Regions from separate parts of the Neorhizobium sp. R1-B genome, predicted to be linked through region 3. Evidence: predicted binding sites of a transcription regulator. Region 3 holds the regulator's gene; each other region holds the start of a gene.
The links. The regulator PhoB, encoded in region 3, activates phosphate uptake and scavenging genes when phosphate is short. The targets are predictions, from matches to a motif close to TGTCATNNANCTGTCAT.

Region 1: the regulator PhoB is predicted to act here: its motif matches at 1,855-1,871, upstream of ugpB (sn-glycerol-3-phosphate ABC transporter substrate-binding protein UgpB).
Region 2: the regulator PhoB is predicted to act here: its motif matches at 1,707-1,723, upstream of EDE05_RS25725 (glycerophosphodiester phosphodiesterase family protein).

The regions. Positions count from the first base shown of each region.
Region 1 is NZ_SOEM01000001.1:522,040-525,310, reverse strand. It holds gene dnaN (DNA polymerase III subunit beta) at 1-288, opposite strand, end outside; gene rsmI (16S rRNA (cytidine(1402)-2'-O)-methyltransferase) at 547-1,464, shown strand; gene EDE05_RS02480 (YraN family protein) at 1,454-1,819, shown strand; gene ugpB (sn-glycerol-3-phosphate ABC transporter substrate-binding protein UgpB) at 1,931-3,253, shown strand.
Region 2 is NZ_SOEM01000037.1:6,215-9,485, forward strand. It holds gene EDE05_RS25715 (amidase) at 1-330, opposite strand, end outside; gene EDE05_RS25720 (hypothetical protein) at 494-781, shown strand; gene EDE05_RS25725 (glycerophosphodiester phosphodiesterase family protein) at 788-1,642, opposite strand; gene EDE05_RS25730 (DUF983 domain-containing protein) at 1,890-2,312, shown strand; gene EDE05_RS25735 (hypothetical protein) at 2,408-2,656, shown strand; gene EDE05_RS25740 (SDR family oxidoreductase) at 2,790-3,271, shown strand, end outside.
Region 3 is NZ_SOEM01000001.1:383,577-386,847, reverse strand. It holds gene pstB (phosphate ABC transporter ATP-binding protein PstB) at 1-659, shown strand, start outside; gene phoU (phosphate signaling complex protein PhoU) at 705-1,418, shown strand; gene phoB (phosphate regulon transcriptional regulator PhoB) at 1,445-2,128, shown strand; gene EDE05_RS01785 (DUF6766 family protein) at 2,155-2,811, opposite strand; gene EDE05_RS01780 (PACE efflux transporter) at 2,956-3,271, opposite strand, start outside.

The DNA.
Region 1 (3,271 bases), 140 kb from region 3:
GCCGCCGTCCGGATTGGTCGCGAGCAGCACTTCCGAACCGTCGGGCAGCTTGCGGACGATTTCATAAAGCAGATGCGCCGGAACCGTCGTCGCTCCCGCATTCTCCACCATGGCCGGGAGGGACTCGGTGATCTCGAGGTCGAGGTCGGTCGCTTTCAGGTCGAGGCTGTTGCCCGAGGCGCGCATCAGCACGTTGGAAAGGATCGGGATCGTGTTCCGCCGCTCGACCACGCGATGTACGTGGTTCAGCGATTTCAGAAGGTTGGACCGCTCAAGAGTAATACGCATGGACGCTATCGCTTTCGACCGTGACGGATCCGGCAGGGCCGGACCCTGATATTGTGCCGGCTCCAAGGCAGCCGGATGATGTGGACGCGCAAAATGGCAGACAACGGCGGCGAAAAGCAAGAGGTGAACAAGGAGTTGCCATGCCAAATCGCCCGATCGGCTTGCACTGCACACAGAAAACATCTCCTCCGTTTACTTGCCGAACCGGGCTGGGATGCTCATAAAGAGGCATGAGCATCCTATCCCCTAAGGTATCCCGTGGCAGACGAACATAAAGCCGCCCAGCGCGGCTATCGCGTTGCCAACACATTCGTGCCTGCCAGACCGCAGGAGCCGGCGCTTTATCTGGTGGCGACGCCGATCGGCAATCTCGGGGACATCACCTTGCGCGCCTTGGAGACGCTCGCGGGCGTCGACGTGCTGGCCTGCGAAGATACGCGCGTCACCCGGGTCCTGCTGGACCGTTACGGTATCGTCAACCGGCCCTTTGCCTACCATGAGCATAATGCGGATGAGGCCGGGCCGAAGCTGATTGCCGCCCTAGAGGAAGGAAAATCGGTGGCACTCGTCTCCGATGCCGGCACGCCGCTGGTCTCCGATCCGGGCTACCGGCTTGGGCAGATGGCAGTCGAGGCTGGTCATAGGGTCGTGCCGATCCCCGGCGCGTCTGCGCCGCTTGCGGCTCTTGTCGGCTCTGGCATGCCTTCGGACGCCTTTCTTTTTGCCGGTTTCCTGCCGGCCAAGGACAAGGGACGGCGAGATCGGCTGGCGGAGCTTTCCAAAGTGCCTGCCACGCTGATCTTCTTCGAATCGCCGCATCGGATCGGCGCCACTCTTGCGGCGGCGGCGGAGGTGCTTGGGAAAAACCGTCGCGCCTGTGTCTGCCGGGAGCTCACGAAGACCTTCGAGGAGTTCCGTCGCGGATCGCTGCAGGAACTTGCCGCTTATTATGATGAGGAGCGGACCGTGAAAGGCGAGATCGTACTGCTTGTCGCGCCTCCGCAGGCGGAAGAGGCGCCGGGCGAGGTGGAGGTGGAAGCACTGCTGCGGGAACTCTCGGCCACGATGCCGACGGCCAAGGCGGCAGCAGAAGCCGCCCGCCTCACGGGGCTTGGCCGAAAAGACCTCTATCAGCGGCTCCTGGACCTGAAGGAAACGGGTGGCGGTGGAAAATGACCCCGGCTTGAAGCGGCGCAAGGCCGAACGCCGAGGCCATGTCTCGGAATATCTGGCCGCGTTGTACCTGCTGGCAAAGGGCTACCGGGTTCTGGCGATCCGCTATCGCACCAAACTCGGCGAGATAGATCTGATTGCCCGCAAAGGTGATCTCGTCATCTTCGTCGAAGTGAAGGCCCGGATCGGCGAACAGGAAGCGATCGATGCCGTTGGCTTCACCACGCAGGCTCGCATCCGCGCGGCAAGCGATCTGTGGCTTTCGAAGCGGAAGGATGCGGCGAGGCTTTCGCAGCGTTACGACATTATTGCCGTATTGCCGAGCCGGCTTCCTCGGCATTTTCCGGACGCGTTTTAAGGAAACTTCCAACGATCCTTGCTCTGTTAGAAAAATGACATAAAACTGTAAAGTCGGTGTCATGGGAGGACCCTATTCGGGGCCGGCACCAATCAAGGTGGAGGACATAAAATGTTGAAAAAACTTTCGATGGCCGCATTCGCGGTCGCTCTGTCGGCAACCTCTTCGCTTGCTGCGACGGAAGTCACCTGGTGGCATGCCATGGGTGGCGAACTCGGCAAGAAGCTGGAAGAAATCGCTCAGAAATTCAACGAGAGCCAGACCGACTACAAGGTCGTGCCTGTCTACAAGGGAAGCTATCCAGAAACGCTGACGGCAGCGATCGCCGCTTTCCGCGCAAAACAGCAGCCGGCTATCGTTCAGGTCTTCGAAGTCGGCACAGGCACGATGATGGCTGCCAAGGGTGCCGTATATCCGGTTTACAAGCTGATGGCCGATGAGGGCGAAACCTTCGACCCCAAGACCTTCCTGGCGCCGGTCACTGGTTATTATTCCGATACCCAGGGCAACATCCTGTCGCTGCCCTTCAACTCCTCCACGCCGATCATGTATTACAACAAGGACGTCTTCAAGAAGGCCGGCCTTGATCCGGAAGTCGCTCCGAAGACCTGGAAGGAAGTCGAAGAGTTCTCGAAGAAGATCGTCTCTTCGGGCGCTGCCAAGTGTGGCTTCACCTCCGCCTGGATCACCTGGGTTCAGACGGAGAACCTGTCGGCGATTCACGACAAGCCTTTCGGCACTCTGCAGAACGGTTTTGGCGGCGTGAAGTCCGAATTCAACTTCAATGGCCCGCTTCAGGTCAAGCATTGGGCAAATCTGAAAAAGTGGCAGGACGAGGGCCTGTTCAAGTACGGCGGTCCGGTCGGTGGCGATCAGGCGGCGACGATGTTCTACGCGCAGGAATGCGCAATCACCATGAACTCGTCTGCAGGCCGCGCCGGCGTTATCAACAACGCCAAGACCTTCACTCCGGGCTTTGCTCCGCTGCCTTATTATGACGACGAGATCAAGGAGCCGAAGAACTCCATCATCGGCGGCGCGACCCTCTGGGTGCTGAACGGCAAGGACAAGGCCACCTACAAGGGTGTTGCCAAGTTCTTCAGCTACCTCTCCAAGGCGGAAGTCCAGGCCGATTGGCACCAGTTCACCGGTTACCTGCCGATCACCAATGCCGCCTACGATCTTGGCCAGAAGCAGGGCTACTACGAAAAGAACCCGGGTTCCGACATCGCCATCAAGCAGATCACCCGCGGCACCCCTTCGGACAATTCGAAGGGCTTGCGGTTTGGCAATTTCACGCAGGTCCGCACCATTGTCGACGAGGAGTTCCAGGCGCTGCTCGCCAACAAGAAGGACGCCAAGCAGGCGCTCGACAGTGCCGTTCAGCGTGGCAACGCGCTGCTGCGTGAATTCGAAGCGGCTAACTCGAACTGATCACGCCGATTCACTGCA
Region 2 (3,271 bases), on a different contig from region 3:
CACCACGGCGGCGTCATTCTTGGCCGGTTCGGCAGCCTTCAGCACCCTGGAACCGGCCGTGGTCGGCAGGCCCTCGATGTCGAACAGGTCCTTCCACGCGATCGGGATACCGTCAAGGAGGCCAAGCGAACGGCCCTGCTTGAGGCGCTTCGAGGATGCCGAGGCTTCGGCCAAAGCCCGATCCTTGAAAAGTGTGATGAAAACCGCCTTGTCCGGATAGGCTTCGATGCCGGCGAATACCGTTTCGGTCACTTCGACCGGGTCGGCCGCGCCCGTCTGGATAAGCGCGGAGAGTTCGGCGATCGACATGGCTCCAAAAGACTTCGTCACGGCAGCTATTCCCCTCTTTCACTCCTGGCGGTTCACAGGTGTAGCCGATATTTTCCCGATGGACAGGAGATTTGTTGCGTCGCAACGGCGCAAAGGAACTTCAAGCGGCTAAAAGCAGTTCAGCGAGTCCCCGCTCAAACGGGAACAATCAGAGGATCGTCCCATGAAGAACATCGTCGCCATTGCCGGTCTTGCCGTTATGCTGGCCGGCTGCAGCACGGCTACAGGCAGCTTCAATACTGGTGGCGGGCTGGAGCCCATCCCCGGCAGCATCACCTATGGTGGCCAGCCGCGCACCCGATTGAAAAAGGCGCCCGTCGGCAGTCTCGTGCCGCATACGTTCCGCAATTCCTTCGGCCAACGGGTGGATGAGGAATATATCATCCAGCCGGACCGCAGCCTGAAGCTGGTCAGCCGCCGGGTCTATCGGGGGCCGTTCTGGGACGATTGACAGATATCAGTCGGAGATCCTCGCCCAGGCCCGTTCGGTAGCAGGCGCCTCGTCGGTGGTGATCTGATCCGGTTTCAACGCCATCAAAGTCCTGAAGGCGTGGGCTTCGGTTTCGCTGAAGCCTGTTTCGGGGTTCTTGAGGTTGAAGGTCCAGGCATCGACCAGCTTGCCGGCATCGTGGCAGAGGGCGATCAGGTCGAGCCCGTCGCGGGCGGCCTGCAACAGGAGTTCCCAGGCAAGATAGATGGTGTCCGGCTCGGTCGGCCCGGCGAGATCGGAGCGAAGGTCTGTTTCCACAGCCTTGAGGCCCTGATGCCGATAAATCTCGACGAGCTTGTCGGTGGGGTCGATGCCGCGCTTGAGATCCGGCAGCCTTTCCTTCACTGCAAGGATGAGGTCGAGATCGGCGCCGCTGACGATGATCGAGGAACCGGCACCGGCGAAATGGTGGGCGAGATGATCGAGGCCTCGGTCGCCGATTACCGCCAGTTCATCCTTCATGTCGAATTGCAGCAGCGCGTCAGGATGCGCCGCTTCGAGCATGGTTGCCAGATCCTCGCTAAGGATCGGCGGGGTGCCGGCTTTTTTCATCCGCAGACGTCTGATGTCCTGCGCGGAAGCTTGGCGGACGAGGCCGCTGCCGTCCGTCTCGCCCTCCAGTTCCCCGTCGTGCAGCACAACGAAGCCGCCGTCGGCGCGGACCCTGAGGTCGAGTTCGGTCGAGGCGCCCAGGCGGAACCCATCCGCCATCACGCTGGCGGAAAATAGCGGATCGCTCATGCTGCGGCGCAGGCGATGCCATTTGAGACGTGTGAAATGATCGCGATAGGCGATGCCCAGGCCTGAATATTCGGATGTCATACCGGTCCGCAAAGGTGAGAGGCGATTCGGGAAGAGCCCCAGACTATGCTCTTCTGTTTCCCCTGCCACAGATCGATGACAGAATTCTGAACACCTCCTGCAATCTTCCATTCGGATTGAAGCCCGCAACAGGCGGCATGATTGGCGGCAGATTGACGCGCAACGGGGGAACATGTTGCGATGGGGGCGGGTTTGGCGGTAATCCCGCAAGGATATAGCCCGCCCTATGTCACGAAAGGCAGATATCATGGCTTATGAAGCGAACTGGGCGCCTCTTTCCCCGTACACCACCGGGATACGCGGCCGCTGCCCGCGCTGCGGCCAGGGCCATCTCTTTAACGGCTTTCTGACTTTGAAGCCGAGCTGCGAGGTCTGCGGCCTCGATTATTCTTTTGCCGATCCTGCCGATGGTCCTGCATTCTTCGTCATCTGCTTCGCCTGCGTGCCGAGCGTCGCGCTGGCGGTGTGGATCGAGGTGATGTTCCAGCCGCCGTTCTGGGTGCACCTGCTGATCTCGCTGCCCGTGCTGTTGATTACCTGCCTGCTGCCCCTCAGGCCGCTCAAGGGCTGGCTGGTCAATAGCCAGTATTTCTACAAGGCGGAGCAGGGAAAGATCGACAGAGGCCCTGGCGGAACTCAGGCGGGCGACCGGCAAAAGGACGGCAGCTGACCGGCAGTTTGCCGAACGGGCTCCATGTGCCGATCGAATTCAGGAACAATTTTCTCCTGAAGCCATTCGAGAGGTTAGAATTCAAGGAGCCCGCAATGACTGATACCGCCGAAATCGAAATGGAAGTTCACCGACGATCATTGGCCGTCGAGGGAGCGCTGCTCGTCCTGATCGACGGTCTCGCCGCGCGCGGCACGATCTCAGCGGACGAGGCGGAGGAGATGCTGCAGATATTGTCGAAGAGTTCGGATTTCTCCGCCACCCGCGCTTCGAGTTCTCTGAGGATCGTCACCCAATTGAAGCGTCTTCGTGGAGGAGATGGTGCGGCGACCCCCGGAGCTTAAGGTGGTGAACTGCAGGAAGGTGCGTTTCGGCGCGCCTTTTTCTTTTTCAGCAAGGTCTTGCTCTAAAGTGGAACATCCCGCTGTGAGGCTAGTTGGAAGATAAAACTTTCCAACGAAAAACACGGAGCTTTCCATGCCCCAGTATCCCACCCCACCTTTTCCCGAGCAGCAGCAGCCGATGCCTGGCTTTACCGGCCGTATGGACCCGGTGCCGGACCACGGCGAACTTTCTTATCGCGGTGCAGGGCGGTTAACGGGGAAAAAGGCGATCATCACCGGCGGCGATAGCGGTATCGGCCGAGCCGTCGCCATTGCTTATGCGCGCGAAGGCGCCGATCTGCTGATCTCGTATCTCGATGAGGACGAGGATGCCAGGGACACCAAACGCCTGGTGGAAGAAGCAGGCCGCAAGGCAGTGCTTATGCCCGGTGACATCAAGACCTCGGCTCATTGCCGCGCCATCATCGACAAGGCCGTCAGCGAACTCGGCGGCATCGACATCCTCGTCAACAATGCGGCGCATCAGGCCACTTTTTCATCGATCGAGGACATTTCGGACGAGGAGTGGGAGCTGACCTTCAAGGTCAATATCCACGCGATGTTCTATCTGACCAA
Region 3 (3,271 bases):
CCCTCATCGGTCCTTCCGGTTGCGGCAAGTCCACTTTTCTGCGCTGCCTCAACCGCATGAACGATACGATCGAGAACTGCCGCGTCACGGGCAGGATCACACTCGATGCCGACGATATCTATGATCAGAATATCGATGTCGTTGAATTGCGCGCCCGCGTCGGCATGGTTTTCCAGAAGCCGAACCCATTTCCGAAGTCGATCTACGAAAACATTTCCTACGGCCCACGTATCCACGGTCTGGCCAGAAACAAGGCCGACATGGATCAGATCGTCGAAGCCAGCCTCCAGCGGGCCGGCCTCTGGACCGAGGTGAAGGATCGCCTGCACGAATCCGGCACCGGCCTCTCCGGTGGTCAGCAGCAGCGTCTCTGCATTGCCCGCGCGGTGGCAGTGTCGCCGGAAGTGATCCTGATGGATGAACCCTGCTCGGCGCTCGATCCTATTGCAACCGCCAAGGTCGAGGAGCTGATCCACGAACTCCGGGCCAACTATACGATCGTCATCGTGACGCATTCGATGCAGCAGGCGGCTCGCGTGTCGCAGCGCACTGCCATGTTCCATCTGGGTCAGCTTGTCGAAGAAAACGACACAGACAAGATGTTCACCAATCCGGACGACCAGCGCACTCAAGATTACATCATGGGCCGTTTCGGCTGATCTGCCGACTGCGCCGCCCGACAACCCAATATCGAGGACTAGACGATGGCATCGACCCATATCCTGTCGGCCTATGATGACGAACTGAAATATTTGAGCCGCCGTATCTCCGAGATGGGCGGTCTTGCTGAGCAGATGTGCGCGGATGCTGTGCGCGCCCTGGTGAATTCGGACTCGGCTTTGGCTCAGAAGGTCATATCGGATGATGTGATCCTCGATCATGCTGAGCGGGAGATTCAGGACAAAGCTATCGTCACGATCGCCAGACGCCAGCCCATGGCTGCCGATCTGCGCGAGATCGTCGGCACGCTGCGCATAGCAGCCGATCTCGAACGCGTCGGCGATCTGGGCAAGAACACCGCCAAGCGTGTCATCGCGGTGCAGGGCACGGGCGTGCCCCGCAAGCTTGCACGCGGCATCGAGCACCTTTCCGATCTGGCGCTGGTACAGCTCAAGGAAGTGCTGGACGTCTATGCCAGCCGCTCGGCGGAAAAGGCCGAAGCGATCCGTATCCGCGACGAAGAGATCGACGCGATGTACACCTCGCTGTTCCGGGAACTCCTCACCTATATGATGGAAGATCCGCGCAACATCACCACCTGCACGCATCTTCTCTTCTGCGCCAAGAACATCGAGCGCATCGGCGACCACGCCACCAACATCGCCGAGACGATCTACTACATGACGACGGGCGCCCAGCCGGAGGGCGAGCGCCCGAAGGACGATACATCGAATACGCTTGGCGCGATCACCGAATGACGGAATGCTGATGGAGCAGAGCTGAGATGCTGCCAAAAATTGCTGTGGTGGAAGACGAGGAAGCGCTGAGCGTGCTTCTTCGCTACAACCTGGAAGCTGAAGGGTATGAGGTCGAGACGATCCTGCGCGGCGACGAAGCTGAAATCAGGCTTCAGGAACGCACTCCGGATCTCCTGATCCTCGACTGGATGCTGCCGGGCGTCTCAGGCATCGAGCTTTGCCGCCGTTTGCGCATGCGCTCGGAGACCGAGCGCCTGCCGATCATCATGCTGACGGCCCGCGGCGAGGAAAGCGAACGCGTTCGCGGTCTCGCAACGGGTGCGGACGACTATGTGGTGAAGCCGTTTTCGACGCCGGAACTCATGGCGCGCGTCAGGGCCATGTTGCGGCGTGCCCGGCCGGAAGTCTTGTCCAGCGTGCTGCGTTGCGGCGATATCGAGCTCGATCGCGAGACCCATCGCGTGCATCGCAAGAGCCGCGAGGTTCGCCTGGGCCCGACCGAATTCCGCCTGCTGGAGTTCCTGATGGCCTCGCCAGGCCGGGTTTTTTCTCGCTCGCAGCTTCTCGACGGCGTCTGGGGTCATGATATCTATGTGGACGAACGCACGGTCGATGTGCATGTCGGTCGTCTGCGCAAGGCGCTCAACTTCTCCAACATGCAGGATGTCATCCGCACCGTTCGCGGCGCCGGTTATTCGATGGAGTCCTGACGGGCGGCGTTGCTGATCGGGCTTGTTTAACCGGTCTTGCTGATCGGGTCGGCCACGGCCTTGGATTCCGGTGACCCCTTGAAGCGCAGGAAGATCGACAGAACCACCAGCACCGCAGTCGAGAGGAATTCGGATTGCCAGTTCTGGAAGGATTCAAACCAGAATTGCGCGTCTCCCAGATATTGCCAGAAAGGCATTGTCGGCTGCCCGTGCATGGCGGCTTCCACATTGGCAGCCTCGAAGCTGTAGCGAAGATGCAGCACGAATGTGAGCAGGAACAGCAGGCCGAGCGCGATCCCGAGCGAATAGGAATAGAGGCCGCGAATGAAGGAGCCCGCCTTTACCGGCCATGGCGCCTCGGGATCGGGTAGATGCTTCCGCGGATCTTCATCCTGCGGGTTGGGTTGATCCGGATCCTTCGATTCCGCCGAGCCCTTTTGATAGAGCATCGCCGTCAGCATAACATAGGCGGACATCTGCAGAAATTCGCTCTCCCAGTTCTCGAAGATGGCGGAGAGAAAATGTCCAGAGGTGAGATAGTCGACAGCCGAGAGCGCGACCTGTCCGTGTTCGGCGAGTTCGTCGTTATGAACGCTCCACCCGGAAATAAACGTCCCGCCGATCGTGGCAAGCGCCGCCACCATCAGCACGATCGTCAGACCGTTAGCTCGCAGGAAAGACATGATCGAACCTTCAAACCGTGATCGGATATCCGCATCAACGGTTGATGACATAGAACGTTCCATGCCGGTTCTACGAGCAAAAACAGAACGTTGATCGGGGATCCTACGTGGGTTGGCCAAGGTGCCTAAGGCGTTGGGAGACCGTTATCCGGTGGTAGCTGCCTTGGACCATTCCGGCAGCGGAAACAGCCGGTCATAGGCCCAGTTGAAGACGAAGGCATAGATCACGTAGAAAACTGCGAAGGATATATCCATTGTCAGCGCCTGAATGAGACTCACGTCGAGATACCAGGCGATCAGCGGCAGCAATACGATAAGCAGGCCAAGCTCGAACAGGATCGCATGCGCTATCCGCACGACAGGGCTCTTTTGCGTGCTGCCGGTCAGCCGCCGCATCAGGTGGTCGAAACCGATATTGTAGAGGTAGTTCCATCCCGTTGCCAGCGTAGCTGAGCCAATC